DNA from 4 places in the Streptomyces sp. NPDC051211 genome. Region 3 is predicted to be linked to each of the others. Evidence: riboswitches for the same ligand, from Rfam matches in the RefSeq annotation. Region 3 holds a riboswitch; each other region holds the start of a gene.
The links. A riboswitch is a leader RNA that binds a small molecule or an ion and turns the genes downstream of it on or off. The one in region 3 is predicted to bind cobalamin.

Region 1: it holds a riboswitch for cobalamin, as region 3 does, so the genes downstream of both, AB0447_RS03050 (energy-coupling factor ABC transporter permease) here and AB0447_RS34610 (cobalamin biosynthesis protein) in region 3, are expected to answer to the same signal.
Region 2: it holds a riboswitch for cobalamin, as region 3 does, so the genes downstream of both, AB0447_RS00815 (ABC transporter substrate-binding protein) here and AB0447_RS34610 (cobalamin biosynthesis protein) in region 3, are expected to answer to the same signal.
Region 4: it holds a riboswitch for cobalamin, as region 3 does, so the genes downstream of both, AB0447_RS04160 (ribonucleoside-diphosphate reductase subunit alpha) here and AB0447_RS34610 (cobalamin biosynthesis protein) in region 3, are expected to answer to the same signal.

The regions. Positions count from the first base shown of each region.
Region 1 is NZ_JBFBAV010000002.1:6,069-10,857, forward strand. It holds gene AB0447_RS03030 (L-serine ammonia-lyase) at 1-19, shown strand, start outside; gene AB0447_RS03035 (hypothetical protein) at 38-751, opposite strand; gene AB0447_RS03040 (hypothetical protein) at 910-1,449, shown strand; gene AB0447_RS03045 (flavodoxin family protein) at 1,628-2,359, opposite strand; cobalamin riboswitch at 2,515-2,709, shown strand; gene AB0447_RS03050 (energy-coupling factor ABC transporter permease) at 2,738-3,439, shown strand; gene AB0447_RS03055 (energy-coupling factor ABC transporter substrate-binding protein) at 3,439-3,912, shown strand; gene cbiQ (cobalt ECF transporter T component CbiQ) at 3,917-4,666, shown strand; gene AB0447_RS03065 (ATP-binding cassette domain-containing protein) at 4,657-4,789, shown strand, end outside.
Region 2 is NZ_JBFBAV010000001.1:160,065-164,853, forward strand. It holds gene AB0447_RS00805 (serine hydrolase domain-containing protein) at 1-852, shown strand, start outside; gene AB0447_RS00810 (NUDIX domain-containing protein) at 1,258-1,761, opposite strand; cobalamin riboswitch at 1,819-1,957, shown strand; gene AB0447_RS00815 (ABC transporter substrate-binding protein) at 2,083-3,009, shown strand; gene AB0447_RS00820 (iron ABC transporter permease) at 3,006-4,025, shown strand; gene AB0447_RS00825 (ABC transporter ATP-binding protein) at 4,112-4,789, shown strand, end outside.
Region 3 is NZ_JBFBAV010000068.1:10,961-15,749, reverse strand. It holds gene AB0447_RS34620 (putative cobaltochelatase) at 1-5, opposite strand, end outside; gene AB0447_RS34615 (cobyric acid synthase) at 154-1,677, opposite strand; gene AB0447_RS34610 (cobalamin biosynthesis protein) at 1,674-2,693, opposite strand; cobalamin riboswitch at 2,730-2,886, opposite strand; gene AB0447_RS34605 (hypothetical protein) at 2,977-3,198, opposite strand; gene AB0447_RS34600 (inorganic phosphate transporter) at 3,222-4,490, opposite strand.
Region 4 is NZ_JBFBAV010000002.1:253,461-258,249, forward strand. It holds gene AB0447_RS04140 (carbon starvation CstA family protein) at 1-1,275, shown strand, start outside; gene AB0447_RS04145 (YbdD/YjiX family protein) at 1,272-1,469, shown strand; gene AB0447_RS04150 (Uma2 family endonuclease) at 1,530-2,114, opposite strand; gene AB0447_RS04155 (GNAT family N-acetyltransferase) at 2,192-2,704, shown strand; cobalamin riboswitch at 2,746-2,887, shown strand; gene AB0447_RS04160 (ribonucleoside-diphosphate reductase subunit alpha) at 3,031-4,789, shown strand, end outside.

The sequences.
Region 1 (4,789 bases), on a different contig from region 3:
CAACGTCATCGAGTGCTGATCCCGCCGCGCTCGCGGCTCAGGAGATCGCGTACCACTGACTGGCCCACCCGGTGTTGATGGTGCTGGTGGACTGGTCCTTGAGGTTCACCGTGGCCGGCAGGGAGGTCTGCCCGGTCAGGACGGTGCTGTACCGGAGGCTCGGCGGGGTCAGGCCGGCGTTCACCGAGATGCCGGCTCCGGTGGCCTTGAGGGTCAGGCCGTTGGTGGCCCAGGTGCCGTTCAGCAGCAGCGCGATGAAGTAGGTCCCCGGCTCGGCCGTGAACGGCTTGGCCAGGGCCAGCGGCTTGGCGACGGGGTCGGTCATCAGCTGGGGCGAGATGTCCGCGGTGGCGGCGCGGAGGGTGCCGCTCGCGTCGTACACGCCGAGGTAGCAGTCGGACAGGGAGGCCTGGGGGTCGATGCCGGCCAGGCCCAGCCAGATGTTCGACCAGGTGATCCGCTCGCGCAGGACGATCCGTACGAGGGTCACCCGGCCGCCGACACCGGCGGCGGACTGGGCCGTGACATGGCCCGCGTCGTTGGGGTCGCCGGTCCAGGCCAGCAGGTTCTGGTCCTGGGGCCGGGGCTCGGTGTCGGACGGCGCGGCCGGGGCGCCCTGGGCCGGCGGGGCTTGTGTGGTCGCCGGGGGCGCCGTGGGCTTCGCCTTCTCGGCCGGAGCGGTGCAGCCGGCCAGCAGGGCCGCGGCGGCGGTGGCGGCCACCAGGCCGACGGCGGTACGGGTGATGCGCATGGTCCCCCCAGAGACACGAGTTACTGAGGGGGCCATGGTCTCAGCCCATGGTGCCGTCGCGACATTTTGCCGTCGCGCCGATGGAACCGTACGGCGACGATGGATGTCTCCATGGATGTCAGCTCTGTCCCCTTCATCCGGAGAAACCGGGGGACGTCATGAATCGCCTCCACCCCATACGCCGCCGGCAGCTCGTGGCCCTGGTCACGGGCGCCCTCCTCACCGCCGGAGTCGGGCTCGCCGCTCCGGCCTCGGCTCGGATCCAGGCCCCGGAACGGGCCACGGACCGCACCTGGACCCAGACCCCGCACGTGGTCAATGCCCGCTGGGGCGGCCACTGCACGTACGACCGGCTCGTCATCGACGTCCGGGGATACGTACCCGAGGTCACCGTCCGCCGGACCGCCAAGCTCTACTACGACGGGTCCGGGAAGCCGGTCCCGCTCGCCGGGAAGTACTTCCTGGAGATACGCCTGCACCCCGCCCAGGCACACAACGACGCGGGCCACTCGGTCTACAAGGGGCCCAAGCTCCTCAAGATCTACCTGCCCAAGCTCAAGGGCATCGCCATGACCGGCGACTACGAGGGGTACGTGACCTTCGGCGCCGCCTTCAACACCAGGCCGGAGTACAAGGCCTTCAAGCTGCACGGACCCGAGCGGTTCGTGCTGGACGTCAAGCACGCCAACGTCTGCTGACGCGGACGCGGCGGACCTGCCGCCGGGGCCCGGGGTGTCGTCGCACGCCCCGGGCCCCGGCCCGTCCCGCTTTCCGTTCCCGTTGCCGTCCCCGGCTCTCAGGTCAGCGGCCTGATCCGCATGCTGCCCGGGTCGCCGTTCCCGCTCATCCAGTCCTGGTCGCACCGCGGGCAACCGGTCACCGGTGCTCGGGATTGGGGAAATCGAATCTGCAGCCCGCGTCCCACTCGGAGCGCTGGTTGCCGTGCGCGGGGATGCCGCCGCTGCGCTTGAGGAGGGCGGCCAGGTGCATCAGGTTCCAGCTCATGAAGGCCGTGTTGCGGTTGGTGAAGTCGTTGTCCGGGCCGCCCGAGCCCGGGTCGAGGTAGGAGGGTCCGGGGCCGGCCTCGCCGATCCAGCCGGCGTCCGCCTGCGGGGGGACCGCGTACCCGAGGTGCTGGAGGCTGTAGAGGACGTTCATCGCGCAGTGTTTGACCCCGTCCTCGTTGCCGGTGATCAGACAGCCGCCGACCCGCCCGTAGTAGGCGTACTGGCCCCTGTCGTTCAGCAGCGAGGAGCACGCGTACAGCCGCTCGATCACCTGCTTCATCACCGAACTGTTGTCGCCGAGCCAGATCGGGCCGCACAGCACGAGGATGTCTGCGTCCATGATCCGGCTGTAGAGCACCGGCCACTGGTCGGTCTCCCAGCCGTGCTCGGTCATGTCCGGCCAGACGCCGGTCGCGATGTCGTGGTCCACGGCACGGATCAGTGACGTCCGGGCGCCCGCCGACTCCATGACGGCGCGGCTGCGGGCGATCAGTCCCTCGGTGTTGCTGGTCTCGGGCGAGCGCTTGAGCGTGCAGTTCACGTAGACGGCACTCAGGTCGGAGTAGTCCGGTGCGTCGGGCGTACGGCTGTCCTCGGTCACCTCCCCAGCCTGTGGGCGGCCGTGCGGGCCCGCCACCGCGGAGGTCCGGACGGCGGAGCACCGGGCCCGGCCTGACCGGCGCCGGGGTCGGGCCGGGGTCGGCGCCGGGGTCGGGGCCGCGCCGGGGTCGGGTTGTGGCCGGTCCGTGCGGACCACTAGGGTCATCGGGCCTTGGTGTACGGGAAACCGGTGGAAAACCGGTGCGGCCCTCGCCACTGTGATCGGGAAGTCCGGCTCCACTCCTACGGGAAGCCACTGGGCTGACGTGGGAGACCGCGCGGCCCGGGAAGGCGGAGCCAGGGCATCAGCACCCGTGAGCCAGGAGACCGGCCGGGGCGCGTTGTCCATCCACGAGGTGCTGGAGAGGTCTCCCCACTCATGCATATTGCCGAGGGGTTCCTACCCCCGTTGCACGCGGTCGCCTGGGGCGCCGCGTCTGCTCCCTTCGTCGTCCACGGAGTCCGCGCACTGACCCGTGAGGTCAAGGCGAATCCGGAGAGCACCCTGCTCCTCGGTGCGTCCGGAGCGTTCACTTTCGTCCTGTCCGCCCTGAAGATCCCTTCGGTGACCGGCAGTTGTTCCCATCCCACCGGTACCGGGCTGGGCGCCATACTGTTCCGGCCGCCGATCATGGCGGTCCTGGGCACGATCACCCTGCTCTTCCAGGCGCTGCTGCTCGCCCACGGCGGGCTGACCACCCTGGGCGCCAACGTCTTCTCGATGGCGATCGCGGGCCCGTGGGCCGGCTACGCGGTCTACCGGCTGTTGCAGAAGTCCGGCACCCCGCTGATGGTGTCCGTCTTCTTCGGCGCCTTCTTCGCCGACCTGATCACCTACTGCGTCACCAGCGTCCAGCTGGCGCTGGCCTTCCCCGACCCGGGGAGCGGGTTCGCGGGCGCGCTCGCGAAGTTCGGGGGGATCTTCGCGGTCACCCAGATTCCGCTGGCCGTGAGCGAGGGCCTGCTGACGGTGCTGGTGATGCGGCTGCTGATGCAGTCCAGCAAGTCGGACCTGATCCGGCTGGGTGTGGCCCGCTTCACCGGGGCGCAGGCGAAGACGAACCCGGAGGCGGCGGTCTGATGTCGAAGAACGCGAAGATCAATGCCCTGCTGCTGCTGGTGGTGGCGGCGCTGGCCGTGCTCCCGCTCGCCCTGGGGCTGGGCGACGACAAGGAGGAGCCGTTCACCGGCGCGGACGCGCAGGCGGAGGCGGCGATCACCGAGCTGAAGCCGGACTACGAGCCGTGGTTCTCCCCGCTGTACGAACCCCCGTCCGGGGAGGTGGAGTCGGCGCTGTTCGCGCTGCAGGCGGCGCTGGGCGCGGGCGTGCTCGCGTACTACTTCGGCCTGCGCAAGGGGCGCCGGCAGGGGCTGGCCGAGGGTCGTTCCCGGGCGCAGGGAGCCGTGGTGCTCGCGGTCGCCGCCGAGGAGGAGGCGGAGCAGGCGAGGGCGGAGGCCGCCGCGGCGAAGCCCGCCCTGGCGAAGGCCGTCCCGGCAAAGGCCGCCCCGGCAGAGGCCGACGGCCCCGCCCCGGCCGGCGGCGCGGAGTCCTGACCCCGTGCTGCCCATCGACGCGGCGGCGCACAGCAGTCGGTGGCGCCGCCGCCACCCGCTGGAGAAGGCCCTGCTGGGCCTGGGGTTGACGGTCAGCGCGGTGTGCCTGCCGCCCTGGCCAGGCGGGCCGCTGGTGGCCTGCGCCACCCTGGCGGTGCTGCTGGGCCCGGCCGGGGTGGCCGGGCGGCAGCTGTGGCGGGCCTTCCGGATCCCGCTGGGCTTCTGCTTCACCGGGGCCGTCCCGCTGCTGTTCGCGGTGGGCGGCCCGGACGGCTGGGTCTCGCTCGCCCCGGACGGGCCGCGGCACGCCGCGGACCTCCTGCTCCGTACGTCGGCGGCCTCGCTCGGCGTACTGCTGTTCGCGTTCACCACCCCCGTCTCGGACGTGCTGCCCCGGCTGGTCCGGGCCGGGGTGCCGGCCCCGGTGGTGGACGTCGCCCTGGTCATGTACCGGATCGGGTTCCTGCTGCTGGACTCGCTGGCCCAGGTGCGGGCGGCGCAGGCGGCCCGCCTGGGGCACACCAGCCGGGGGGCGGCCTGGCGTTCGGTGGCCGGGCTGGCCGCGACCGCCTTCGTCCGGGCCTTCGACCGCGCCGGACGGCTCCAGGCGGGGCTGGCCGGCCGAGGCTACGACGGCACCCTGCGGGTGCTGGTGCCGGAGGCGGCGCTGTCCTGGCGGTTCCTGGCGGCGTCGGCCGCCCTGCTGGCCGGGGTGGCCGCGCTGACTGTCGTACTGAAGGGGGTTTGGCTGTGAGGCCGTTGGTGGAACTGTGCGGGGCCGGCTACGCGTACGAGGACGGGCCGGCCGTCCTGTCCGGGGTGGACTTCGGGATCGCCGAGGGGCGTTCGCTGGCCCTGCTGGGCCGCAACGGCAGCG
Region 2 (4,789 bases), on a different contig from region 3:
CTGGGGCTCTCGGACACCTTCTTCGGGCCCGACGACGTCATGACCCGGCGGTTCGCCGTCGGCCACAACCTCGGCGAGGACGGAACGCTGTCCATCGCCCGCCCCTGGCGGATCCCGCGCGGACACAACCCCGGCGGCGGCGGTGTCTCCTCGGTGGCGGACATGCTGCGCTGGGCCCGGTTCCAGCTCGGCGACGGCCGGGCGGAGAGCGGTGTCCCGGTTCTGCCGGCCGCGGCCCTCCAGCGGATGAAGGAGCCGACGGTCGCACTGCGGAGCAGCACGCTCGGCGACGCCATCGGCATCTGCTGGTTCCTGCGCGAGGTCGACGGCGTCCAGACGGTGGGTCACGGAGGTTCGGCGATCGGCCAGTTCGCCGAGTTCCTCGTCGTGCCCGAGCGGAACTTCGCCGTCGTCGCGATGTCCAACGCCGGCCCGGACGGCATCCTCTGCAACCAGGCGATCGTCCGCTGGGCACTCCAGACCTACCTGGGTGTCACCGACCGGGAACCGGAGCCGCTCCCCTATGACGAGGCGCGGGCCCGGGAGATCGTCGGAAGCTACGACATCGACGCCATGACCCTCACCATCAGCAGCACGGACGGGCCCGGACTGCTCCTCGACGTCCGGATCAAGCCGGAGATCCGCGCGGCGGCGGACACCGACCTGCCCCCGGACCACGCGCCGGCCGCCGTCGGCCTGCTGCCCGGCGACGGGGACGAGTACATCGTCACCGGCGGGGGACTGAAGGGCCAGCGCGGCTTCTTCACCCGCGACGCAAGCGGGGCGGTGGTCGGCGTCGACCTCGCCGGCCGGCTGTTCCAGCGCGTGGGATCCGGCGTGGGCCGGGGGTAGAGAAGCGGCGGCAGGGCCTCCTGGTCCGGCTCGGCCGGGACCGCATCCCCGAGCTGCCAAGGGGCCCCGTCTCACCTCACCATGTCACCGGCAGGCTTTTCACCCCGTAGAAGTCCGAGTCGGTACGCATCGGGACCCGGTAGCGGGTGTGCTCGGACGCGTCCATCCGCAGGAACATGCCGGCCTCGGCCGGCGGGGCCTGGTATTCGGCGGCGGGCCCCCCGGAACGGGCCAGTTCGCCAGCTCGGCGCGCGAACTGAACCGGCTGTCCGACAGTACCTCGCGGACCAGGGCGTGGCTGGTCGCGCCGGCCAGCCCACGTGCCCGTTGGGGTAGACCATCCGGCGCAGCGGCTGACGCCGGAGGTTTGGGGCCACAGCGGCGACCGGCGGGCGGCCGGTGTGCTCATGTGACCGATGGGACGGACTCCAGGTACGCCACCGTGCCCGTGCGGCGGGCCCGGTCGATCACCGCGAGCCGGGCGAAGTTGGCGGGGGTCATCACCTTCACCCACTCCTCGACCGGCAGCACCCGGAACTCGCTGTGCTCGCCCGGGTCCAGCACGATGCCCGCGATCTGTTCCTGGTCGAGCGTGCCGCCGTCGAAGATGAACCCGATGTGGTTGGTGTGCCAGTCCTCGCCCCGCGGCGTGAGGAAGTGCACACCCAGCAGCTTCGGTTCACCCGAGAAGACGATCCCGGTCTCCTCCTCGCACTCCCGCACCGCCGTCTCCCACGGCGTCTCGCCGTGATCCATGTTCCCGCCCGGGAACTGCCACGCCTCCGTGCTGTACGTGGCGCGCAACTGGACCGGGTTGCCGATTGCATCGGTGAAGTACAGGCAGGCGTACGCGGTGGCCGGAGGCAGAGTCGCGATGTACTCGCGCGGCGGGAGCCAGGTGTTCGTCATGGTCTTCCTCCCGGGAGATCAGGTGCGGAGATCAGTCCATCACGTGCACCCTGCGCCGTCTGGCAGACTGGGCCGCGTCACCCCCGGGCGGCGCAGATCAGGAAACCGGTGCAAGTCCGGTGCGGTCCCGCCACTGTGACCGGTTCCCCCCACGGGAGCCGGAAGTCAGACACTGACGCGCCGCCTCTTCACCTTTCACGTCGACCAGGGGACGAGGATCCCCCGGAGAGGCTTCCCGTGGTCCTGTCGTACCCGCGCGCCGCCGCGCGCCGCATCCCCGGCGCCCTGCGCACGCTCGCCGCCCTCGCCCTCCTCGTCCCGCTGGCCGGCTGTGCCGGTTCCGGCGACGACGACGCCGAGCCCCGGGCCGCCGCGCCCGGATTCCCGTACACCGCCACCAACTGCGGGGTCGGCACCACCTACCGGGAACCGCCCCGGCGCGCCGTCACCCTCACCCAGCACACCACCGAGATCCTGCTCGCCCTCGGCCTCCAGGACCGCATGGTCGGCACCGCCTACCTCGACGACGCGATCCTGCCCGCCTACCGCCCCGCCTACGACAAGATCAAGGTGCTGGCGAAGGAGTACCCCTCCAAGGAGCAACTGCTCGCAGCCAACCCCGACTTCGTGTACGGCGGTTACGCCAGCGCCTTCGACAAAGCGGCCGGCCGCGACCGGGCCGGCCTCCAGAAGAGCGGGATCAACACCCGCCTCAACGTGGAGTACTGCACCGGCGGCCCGGTCGGACTCGACCAGCTCCGCACCGAAATCACCGAGGTCGCCCGCACCTTCGGCGTGCCCGAGCGCGGCGCCCGGCTGATCGAGGACCAGCAGCGGCGCATCGACGCCGTGGCGCAGAAGGTGTCCGGCCGGCCCAAGCCCGCCGTCTTCGCCTACGACGGCGGCGACAGCGCCGCCTCCACCTCCGGCGGCCACGGCATCGGCAACGACATCATCACCCGCGCCGGCGGCACGAACCTCTTCGCCGACCTCGAGGACTCCTTCGGCGAGGTGTCCTGGGAGAAGGTCATCGAGCGCAAGCCCGAGGTCATCCTCATCTACGACTACGGCGGCACCCCCGTGGAGGCCAAGAAGCAGCGCCTGCTGAACGACCCGGCCCTCGCCCAGGTGCCGGCCATCAAGAACAAGCGGTTCGTCGTGCTGCCGCTGTCCTCGGCCGTGCTCGGCGTCCGCGTCGGCGACGCCGTCGAGTCCCTCGCCCGCCAGCTGCACCCCGGAGCGGTGTGACCCGCCGGACGGCCGCCGTCCTCGGCGGGCTCACCGCCGCGCTGCTGGCCTCCGCCGTCGCCGGTCTGGCGCTCGGCCCGGTACGGATCTCCCCGGGACAGGTGCTCGACATCGTCCTCGGCGGGCAGCACACCGGCGCCTTCGCCGCCATCGTGTGGGACGTCCGCATGCCGCGGGTGCTGCTCGGCGCCGTCGTGGGGGCCGGGCTCGCCGTGACCGGCACCGTGCTGCAGGCCCTGGTCCGCAACCGGCTCGCCGACCCGTTCCTGCTCGGCGCCTCCTCGGGGGCCTCCGCCGGCGCCGTCGCCGTCCTGGTCCTCGGCGTCGGCGCGGGATTCGCGACCACCGTGACCCTGCCGGCCGCCGCGTTCGCGGGATCCCTGGGCGCCCTGGTCTGCGTGTACGCGATGGCCCGGCGCGGCGGCAGCATGACCACCGGGCGGCTGATCCTGGCCGGGGTGGCCGTCCAGTACGTCCTGTCGGCCCTCACCAGCCTGGTCCTGGTCCTCGCCGCCGAGGCGGACCAGGTCCGCCTGGTGCTGTTCTGGACGCTCGGCGGCCTCGGCGGCGCCCGCTGGGACGAACTCGCCCTGCCGGCCGCCACCCTGCTGCTCGGCACCGGCCTGCTGCTCGCACTGGCCCGGCCGCTCGACCTGCTGCTCGCCGGCGAGGAGGGCGCGCAGACCCTCGGCCTGGACACCGGCCGGTTCCGGGCCTCCGTGTTCGTGCTGACCTCGCTGGTCATCGGGGTGCTGGTGGCGTACAGCGGGGCCATCGGCTTCGTCGGGCTGATGATCCCGCACGCCGCCCGGATGGCCGTCGGCGCCGGACACCGGGCGCTGCTGCCGGTGGCCGCACTGGGCGGGGCGGTGTTCCTGGTCCTGGCCGACCTGGTCGCCCGTACTGCCGCCGCCCCCGAGGAGATACCGGTCGGGGTGGTCACCGCGCTGGTCGGCGGACCCTGCTTCCTGTGGATGCTGCGGCGGTCCGCGCGCGCCGAAGGAGTCCTCGGATGACCGCTGTTCAGGAGCCCGCCGGCAAGGGGTCCGTGCGGGAACACGAACCCGGTGGCCATCGGGCCGCGGAGCTGCGGGTGGAGGGGCTGCGGTACGAGACGGGCGGCCGCACCCTGCTGCACGGCATCGACCTGACCGCCCGCCCCGGCGAGACCGTGGGCGTGGCCGGACCCAACGGCAGCGGCAAGACGACGCTGCTGCGTTGCGTGTACGGCGCCCTGCGGCCCGCCGCGGGCCGGGTGCTGCTCGACGGCACGGACGCCGGCGCGCTCCCCGTCAAGGAGCGGGCCCGCCGGGTGGCCGTGGTCCCGCAGGACGCGAGCGGCACCTTCGGGCTGACGGTGCGCGAGGTGGTGGCGATGGGCCGCAGTCCGCACAAGCGCTTCTGGGAGCAGGACGGCCCCGAGGACGTACGGCGCATCGCCGGGGCCCTGCGCACGGTGGGCGTGGAGGAGCTGGGGGAACGGCCCTTCGACGAGCTCTCCGGCGGGGAGCGGCAGCGCGCACTGGTGGCCCGCGCCCTGGTCCAGGACCCGGGCCTGCTCGCCCTGGACGAGCCGACGAACCACCTGGACATCCGCTACCAGCTGGAGATCCTCGGCCTGGTGCGCGGCCTGCCGGCCACCGGCCTGCTGGTGCTGCACGACCTCAACCTGGCCGCTTCCTTCTGCGACCGGCTGTACCTGCTGCACGAGGGGCGGGTGGTGGCCGCCGGAACCCCGGCCGAGGTGCTGACCGAGGAGATGCTGGGCGAGGTGTACGGC
Region 3 (4,789 bases):
CTCATGCGTTGCTCACTCCTTCGGTGGTGCGGACCGTTCCCGGGGCTCCGCCCCGGACCCCGCGCTTCGAACGCCGGCGGGGCTGGATCCGGCTGATGCCGGCTCCCCCGGCCTCGCCGTCGTTCGGGGGGAAGCCCCGCAGGGCCGCGGCCCTCACGGCGCGCCCGGGGGGATGAACGGGAGCCCCGCCGGGGCCCCGGTCTCGATCAGGCGGAGCAGTGCGCCGGTGTCCGCGTGTTCCTCGATCAGGTCGCCCAGCAGGTCCAGCTGTTCCTCGCGCAGGGCGCCGAAGCTCGTGTCCGGCGCGGGTACGAACCGGCGCCCCGCAGCCGAAGCCACCTCGCGCAGGAACGCCCGCCGGAACCCGTCCGACTCCAGCGAGCCGTGCCAGTGCGTTCCCCACACCGACCCGACCCGGCACCCGTCCAGGAAGGGGGTCCCGCCCAGCACCTCGGCCACGCCGTGGTGGATCTCGTACCCCTCGACCGGCTCCCCGAGCGCCGAACCCGCCGGCCGCGCAAGGGTCTTCTCCCGCTCGAAGCGGATGCGGACGGGCAGCAGCCCGAGCCCGTCCACCACGCCCGCCCGGGACTCGACCTCGTCCTCGATCCGCTCGCCCAGCGCCTGGAAGCCGCCGCAGACGCCCAGCACCGGCCGCCCCTCGGCGGCCCGCCGGACGAGGGCGTCCGCGAGGCCGCGCTCGCGCAGCCACTGCAGTGCCTTCACCGTGCCGCGCGTGCCCGGTACGACGGCCAGGTCCGCGTCGGCCAGTTCCTCGGGCCGGTCCACGAACCGCACCACCACCCCCGGCTCCGCCGCGAGCGCGTCCACATCGGTGAAGTTGGACATCAGCGGCACCGCGCACACCGCGACCCGCAGCACGTCCTCGCCCACCGGCGGGGCCACCACCGATTCCCGGACGGCGCCCCGCAGGGAGACCCGCAGGCCGTCCTCCTCGTCGATGCCCAGGCCGTGCCGGAACGGCAGGACCCCGTACGTCGCCCGGCCGGTGAGGCCGCGCAGCATCTCCATGCCCGGCTCCAGCAGCGTCACGTCGCCGCGGAACTTGTTCACCAGGTAGCCGGCGATCAGCGACTGGTCCTCGGCGGACAGCAGGGCCGTCGTACCGAAGAAGGAGGCGAAGACGCCGCCGCGGTCGATGTCCCCGACCACCACCACCGGGAACCGCGCGGCCCGCGCGATGCCCATGTTCACGATGTCCGTGCGCCGCAGGTTGATCTCGGCCGGGCTGCCCGCCCCCTCGCAGATCACGGCGTCATACGTGCCCCGCAACTGCTCCAGGCAGTCCGTCACCACGCCCAGCAGCTGTTCCTGCCGGCCTCCGTGGTAGCCGCGCGCGCTCATCTCGCCCACCGGCTTGCCCAGCAGCACCACCTGGCTGCTGCGGTCGCTGCCGGGCTTGAGCAGCACCGGGTTCATCAGGGCCGTGGGCTCCACCCGGGCCGCTTGGGCCTGCATGGCCTGGGCCCGGCCGATCTCCGCGCCCTCGTGGGTGACGAAGGAGTTCAGCGACATGTTCTGCGCCTTGAACGGCGCCACCTTCACGCCCTGGCGGGCCAGCCAACGGCAGATGCCCGCCGTGACCACGCTCTTGCCCGCGTCCGAGGTGGTGCCGGCGACCAGCAGGCCCCCGCCCCGCTTCGTGCCGCTGCTCATCCGCGTCCCCTCTGTACTCCTGCGACTCCTGCGACTTCTGCGACTCGTGCGACTCGTGCACCGCGTGCGGCTCGTGCGATCCGCGGGGCGAGCAGCCGGGCGCCCACGCAGGCACCCAGCGCCAGCCAGGTCACCTGCCGGGACAGCCGTACCGCCCGTTCGATGTCGGCGATCTGCACCGGCCGCCCGGTCTCTCCGTTGAGCACGGCCCGGTGTTCCACCCGCCCGCCGTAGGCGAGGGTGCCGCCCAGCCGGACGCCCAGCGCCCCGGCGAAGGAGGCCTCGACCGGGCCGGCGTTGGGGCTGGGGTGGGCGGCCGCGTCGGAGCGCCAGGCCCGGACCGCCCCCCGACGGTCCGGGCCGGCGAGTACGGCGGCCAGCGCGGTCAGCCGGGCTCCCGGCCAGCCCGCGAGGTCGTCCAGCCGGGCCGAGGCCCAGCCGTAGCGCAGATGGCGGGGCGACTTGTGGCCCACCATCGCGTCCAGGGTGTTCACGGCGCGGAAGGCGACCAGCCCCGGCACACCGGCGACGGCACCCCACACCAGGGCCCCGACCACCGCGTCGGAGGTGTTCTCGGCCACCGATTCCACGACGGCACGCGCGATCTGCTGCTCGTCCAGGGCGTGCGGGTCGCGCCCGCACAGGTGGGGGAGGCGTTCCCGGGCCACTTCGGCGTCCCCGGCGGCAAGGGCCCCGCCGATGGCGCGGGCCTCCCGGCCCAGCGAGGTCCCGCCGACCACGGCCCAGGTGGCGGCGGCGGTCAGGGCGATCCGGACGGCGGCGGGCCGGGCGCGCACGGCGCGGGCGCCCAGCACGCCCACGGCGGCGGCGCCTCCGGCGCACACCAGGGCGTGCACCACGCCCCGGGAGCGCCGGTCGCGCCAGAGGGCGCGTTCGACGGCGGCGGCGGCTCTTCCGAAGGCGGCGACGGGGTGCCCGCGGCGTGGATCCCCGAGGATCCGGTCGCCGATCAGGCCCGCCGTCACGCCGTACGCGAATACGCGATCGGCACGCATGGGGCAGCTATGTCCTCACTCAGGGTCCGCGCCCTGGTTCGACGTGTCCGGCGGCGAGAGTTCCTGGCTCCCGGCGGTACGGGCTGACGTCCGTACTCCCCGGTGACAGTGGCGGGACCGCGCCGGATTCTCACCGGACTTCCTCTGCTGCCGCCGTAATGGCTCGGGCAGTCCACCACGCACTGAGATTGCCCGTCAACTCGCCGTTGACCTGCGGTGAAGGTGGGGCAGGGCATGCGAAAGCTCCCCTCGGAGAACCGGGGGGAGCCTTGTACGCGGTGGATCAGACGACGATCAGGTAGATCCCGTAGGCCACGGCCGCGGCGCAGAGCGCGAAGCAGGCGTAGGCGCCGGTGCGGGCCAGGGTGGCGGCGCCGCCCTGATCGGTGGCGGCCTCGTGCTTGGAGAGGCCCACCATGCCGAGGGTGAACAGGGCCACCAGGGCCACGGTGGCGGAGAGGCTGACCCCGAAGACGGAGCCGAGAGCTGCCCAGTCGATCTTCATACTGCCGAAACCTTCTCTGATCGTCAGACCGCGGCGGCCGGAGCCGTCGGGGCCTCGCCGGACGCGTGCGCGCTGGGGGCGGAGATGGTGGCCTTCAGGTCCTCGTCGGTGACGGCGGCGGTGGTACCGGCCGGCGGCACGGTGACGGCGGCCATCGCGGTGGTGACCACTCCGGGCTCCTCGCCCGGGGTCTCCAGCTCGTTGACGTTGGTGTGGTCGACGACCTGGCGGCGGGAGATCAGCCAGATGGCGAGGCAGGAGCCGACGAGGAAGACGGTCACGGCGGCGACGCCGACGTCACCGGTGCGCATGACCCACTCGGCGAGGGCCGAGACCAGCGCGGCGGCCGGCAGGGTCAGACCCCAGGCGATGAACATGCGGGTCGCGGTGGACCAGCGGACCACACCGCCCTTGCGGCCGAGGCCGGCACCCATGACCGCGCCGGAGCACGAGTGGGTGGTGGACAGCGAGAAGCCGAGGGTGGACGAGGCCAGGATGACGCTGGCGGCCGAGGTCTGGGCGGCGAAGCCCTGCTGCGGCTGCAGGTCGGTCAGGCCCTTGCCCATGGTGCGGATGATGCGCCAGCCGCCGAGGTAGGTGCCGAGCGCGATCGCCAGACCGGCGGAGACGATGACCCAGACCGGCGGGTTGGAGCCGGGGGCGAGCGCACCGCCGGCGACCAGGGCCAGGGTGATGATGCCCATCGTCTTCTGCGCGTCGTTGGTGCCGTGCGCGAGGGAGACCAGACCGGCCGAGGCGATCTGACCGGCCCGGTAGCCCTTGGCCGAGGTCTTCTCGCCGACGTTGTTGCCGATCTTGTACGTGACCTTGGTGGCCAGCATCGCGGCGACACCGGCGACGATCGGCGCGGCGATCGCGGGGATCAGCACCTTGGTGACGACCACGTCGCCGTTGACGGCGCCGATGCCCGCGGAGGCGATCGCGGCACCGATCAGGCCGCCCATCAGGGCGTGGGAGGAGCTGGAGGGGAGTCCGACCAGCCAGGTGACGAGGTTCCAGAGGATGGCGCCGACGAGCGCGGCGAAGATCACTTCTGGCTGGATGCCGTCCTCGTTGACCAGGCCCTTGGAGATCGTCTTGGCGACCTCCACGGACATGAACGCGCCGACGAGGTTGAGCACGGCGGACATGGCCACCGCCGTCTTGGGCTTGAGGGCGCCGGTCGAGATGGTGGTAGCCATCGCGTTGGCTGTGTCGTGGAAACCGTTCGTGAAGTCGAACACGAGAGCGGTGATGATCACGATCCCGAGGAGAAGCGTTATGTGCTCCATTTACCCAGGCTTCTGTTTGGCGTCAGTGGCTCGCCGACCGTAGGCAACCTAGGTGAACGAAAAGTGAACTGATGCAGGCGGTGCGGTGTACCAGCCCGGCCCGGGTTCGGGACGCTCGTCCCGATTGTGCCGCCGATGGGCCGATTCGTGCACGTCAAAGCGGGGTGAACGGATCCCTCCGCACGGGTCGGCCGGCCCCGGAAGCCCTCCGTCCGCCCCCCGGAAGAGACCCAGATCACGCGCGGGCGGGAGCGGTCCGGACGGCTTCCCGCGCCTGCACGACACCGCCCGGGGTACTC
Region 4 (4,789 bases), on a different contig from region 3:
ATCGGCGTGGTCATCGCGATGCCGACGCTGAAGATGCCCGCGGTCACCGAGTTCGCCTCGCGCGGCGACGGCCCGGTCTTCGCCGGCTCGATGTTCCCGTTCGTGTTCATCACCATCGCCTGTGGCGCCCTGTCGGGCTTCCACTCCCTGGTCTCCTCGGGCACCACCCCGAAGATGATCCAGAAGGAGACCCAGGTCCGGATGATCGGCTACGGGGCGATGCTGACCGAGTCCTTCGTCGCGGTCATGGCGATCATCGCGGCCTGCATCATCGAGCCGGGCCTGTTCTTCGCCGTCAACTCCCCCGGCGGGGTCATCGGCACCACGGTCGAGTCCGCCTCCCAGGCGGTGACCGACTTCGGCTTCGCCATCTCGCCGGAGGCGCTCACCCAGGCCGCCAAGGACGTCGAGGAGTCCAGCCTGCTGTCCCGTACGGGCGGCGCCCCGACCTTCGCACTCGGAATGTCGGAGATCTTCTCCTCCGTCATCGGCGGCGCGGGCATGAAGGCGTTCTGGTACCACTTCGCGATCATGTTCGAGGCGCTCTTCATCCTGACCACCCTCGACGCGGGCACCCGGGTCGGCCGGTTCATGCTCCAGGACACCCTCGGCAACGTCCACAAGTCCTTCAAGGACGTCAGCTGGAAGCCGGGCGTGTGGTTCGCGAGTGCGATCGTCGTCGGTGGCTGGGGCTACTTCCTGTGGGTCGGCATCAAGGATCCGCTGGGCGGCATCAACCAGCTCTTCCCGCTCTTCGGCATCGCCAACCAGCTGCTCGCCGCGGTCGCACTGGCCGTCTGCACCACGCTGCTGGTCAAGTCCGGGCGGCTCAAGTGGGCCTGGGTGACGGGTGTTCCGCTGGTCTGGGACGCGACGGTGACGCTGACCGCGAGCTACCAGAAGGTCTTCTCGGACGACGTGAAGGTCGGCTTCTTCGCCCAGCGCGACAAGTACCAGGCGGGCATCGACGCGGACAAGGTGCTGCCGCCCGCGAAGTCGATGGACGACATGCACACGGTGGTCACCAACGCCACCGTCGACGGCGTCCTCTCCGCCCTGTTCGCGGTGCTGATCATCATCGTCCTGGCGGACGCTGCCCGGACCTGCATCAAGGCCGTCCGCCGCCCCGAATCGGTGACCCTCTCCGAGGTCCCGTGGACCGAGTCGAAGATCGTCGCCCCGGCCGGGCTGATCGCAACGGCCGAGGAACGGGCCGAACTGGCGGCCGCCGGCCTCGACTCCGGCGGCGGCAAGGTGAAGGAACCGGTCACGTGACCACGCTGCGGCAGCGCCTGGCCAAGGTCCGGTTCTACGTCCGCGAGTTCTCGGGCGAAGCGGCGTACGACCGGTACGTCGCCCACGCCCGCTCGCACGACCCGGACGCGGAGGTCATGACCCGGCGCGCCTTCGAGCACGCCCGGGTCGACGCCCGCGAGGCGGACCCGCGCGAGGGCTTCCGCTGCTGCTGAGTTCCCGTACGTGCGCAGGGCCCCGCCGATCCCCGGCAGGGCCCTGCGCGGTCTGCTGCCTCAGCGCACCCAGTCCTTGAGGGGCTCGCTCTGAAAGGTAATGCCGACAGGCTCGGGGAGTTCGACATCCTGGCCGAAGGGCACGGTCCGGGCGTTCTGGTAGCGGCGACCGTTGGGCTCGCTGTAGACGGTGACCTCGCAGCTGTCGCGGTCGACGAGGAGGTACACCGGGATGCCCGTCTGGGCATAAGCGCGTGGCTTCTCGTTGCGATCGCGCCCGTCGGTATCGGAGTCGTACGAAGTGACCTCGACAACCATCAGAACAGGCGCCGGATCAGCCCACTCCCCTTGGCCGACGAAGGCGTCGTCCGGAGCCATGGATGCGTCCGGGCGCGCGCGGCCCGAGCGGTATTCCTGGACCTTCAGACCCCGCTCGACGTGAAGCCACAACTCGGGCCGGTGCTGCATACAGACGCGAGACAGCCACAGCACAATTCGGTCGTGGTCCCCGTCGGGCACTGCCTTGACCCCCAGCTTTCCGTCGATGAACTCCAGCCGCAACCCCTCGATCTCACGGGCGCCTATGCGCGCCAGGGATTCGAACTCTTCGGTCAGCATCTTGGGCCGGTCGGTCATCACGGTCATGCCTCGCTCGCCTTCTTCGACGGTCTGTCTCCGACGATAGCGCCGGGCGCCCACACCCGTCGCGCAGACTGGACAGCATGGACATAGTGATCAGGGCGGCCGTGGCCGCCGAGTACGCCGAACTGGGTGAGATCACCGCGGCCGCGTACCTCGGCGACGGGCTGCTCGACGACAACGGGACCGACTTCTACGAGAAGAAGCTGCGGGACGTCGCCGGGCGGGCCGGGGACGGGGAAGTGCTCGTGGCCGTGCTCGACGGGCGGCTGCTCGGCGGGGTGACCTTCGCCCCGCCCGGCAGCCCGCTCGCCGACATCGCGGGCCCCGCGGAGGCCGAGTTCCGGATGCTCGCGGTGGCTGCCGCCGGCCGCGGGCGGGGCGCCGGGGAGGCCCTAGTGCGAGCCTGCATCGAGCGGGCCCGGGCCATCCACGGGGTCCGGCGGCTGGTGCTCTCCACCCAGGCCGGGAGCCCGGCCGCGCACCGGATCTACGAGCGGCTGGGCTTCGTACGGACCCCCGATCGGGACTGGTCGCCGATCCCCACCGTGCCGCTGCTCACCTACGCCCTGGAGTTGCACGGCCCGGCACAGTAGCCGCGCCGACACAACATGTGGGGGGTCACGCATGCACGGCCCCCCACATGTATGCTCATGGCTGCTGTCGCCGCAGGGGAATCCGGTGCGAATCCGGAACTGTCCCGCAACGGTATGAAAGCGCACCTTTCGCCAGAAGGGGCGCCCCAAGTCCGAGCACCTGCCGACGGTGCGCCCTGACCGACCGGTCCGGGTGCCGATTCGTCCGGGCCTCGCGGTTGGGCCGGTGGACGCCATGCGGTGTACGCGTTCCTGCCACGCCCGCATGTGCTGCCTCGCGCCCCGCCTTCCGCAGGTGACCGGAGCCGAGCGAGGAGAGCTCCCCCGTGACCATCGCGCCTGCCGCACCGCGCGCCGAGTCCGCCCAGCCCGCCGAAGGCCCGGGCGCCGCGCTGCTGCGGACTCTCACCGAGCTGACCGCCGATCTGCCCGACACCGACCCCGGCCGGGTCGCCGCCGCCGCGCTGCGCGGCCGGAGCTCGGACGCGGACGAGGCCGAGCTGCGGGGGCTGGCCACCGAGGCGGCCGCGGGGCTGATCTCCGAGGACCCGGCGTACTCGCGGCTGGCCGCGCGACTGCTCACGCTGGCCATCGCCGAAGAGGCGGCCGGCCAGGGCGCGGTCTCCTTCGCCGAGTCCGTCGCCGTGGGCCACCGCGAGGGTCTCATCGCCGACCGCACCGCCGACTTCGTGCAGGCCCATGCCGCGCGGCTCGACTCGCTGGTCGAGCACGCGCTCGCCGAGGGCGCCGACGACCGGTTCGGCTTCTTCGGCCTGCGCACCCTGCACAGCCGCTACCTGCTGCGGCACCCGATCACCCGTCAGGTCATCGAGACCCCGCAGCACTTCATGCTGCGCGTGGCCTGTGGCCTCGCCGAGGACGACAGCGTGGCCGCGGTCGAGGAAGTCGCCTCCCTCTACCGGCTGATGAGCCGCCTCGACTACCTGCCGTCCTCCCCCACCCTCTTCAACTCCGGCACCCGGCACCCGCAGATGTCCTCCTGCTACCTGCTGGACTCCCCGCTGGACGAGCTCGACTCGATCTACGACCGCTACCACCAGGTGGCCCGCCTGTCGAAGCACGCGGGCGGCATCGGCCTGTCGTACTCCCGGATCCGCGCCCGCGGTTCGCTGATCCGCGGCACCAACGGGCACTCCAACGGCATCGTCCCGTTCCTGAAGACCTTGGACGCCTCCGTCGCCGCCGTGAACCAGGGCGGCCGCCGCAAGGGCGCCGCCGCCGTCTACCTGGAGACCTGGCACGCGGACATCGAGGAGTTCCTGGAGCTCCGCGACAACACCGGCGAGGACCAGCGCCGCACCCACAACCTGAACCTGGCGCACTGGATCCCGGACGAGTTCATGCGACGGGTCAACGCCGACGGCCAGTGGTCGCTGTTCTCCCCGGCCGATGTGCCCGAGCTGGTGGACCTGTACGGCGACGATTTCGACGAGGCCTACCGCAAGGCCGAGGCCGCCGGGCTGGCGAAGAAGACCATGCCGGCCCGGGACCTGTACGGCCGCATGATGCGCACCCTCGCGCAGACCGGCCAGGGCTGGATGACCTTCAAGGACGCCTCCAACCGGACCGCGAACCAGACCGCACTGCCGGGCTCGGTGGTCCACTCCTCCAACCTCTGCACCGAGATCATCGAGGTGACCAACGACGGCGAGACCGCCGTCTGCAACCTCGGCTCGGTCAACCTCGGCGCCTTCGTGGTGGAAGGGGCCGAGGGCGGGGAGCTCGACTGGGAGCGGCTGGACGAGACCGTCCGGACCGCCGTGACCTTCCTCGACCGGGTCGTGGACATCAACTTCTACCCGACCGAGCAGGCCGGCCGCTCCAACGCCCGCTGGCGCCCGGTGGGCCTGGGCGCGATGGGCCTGCAGGACGTGTTCTTCAAGCTGCGGCTGCCCTTCGACTCCGCCGAGGCCAAGGCCCTCTCCACGAAGATCGCCGAGCGGATCATGCTCGCCGCGTACGAGGCCTCCGCCGACCTCGCCGAGCGCCACGGCCCGGTTCCCGCCTGGGCGCAGACCCGTACCGCGCAGGGCGTCCTGCACCCCGACCACTACGGTGTGGAGC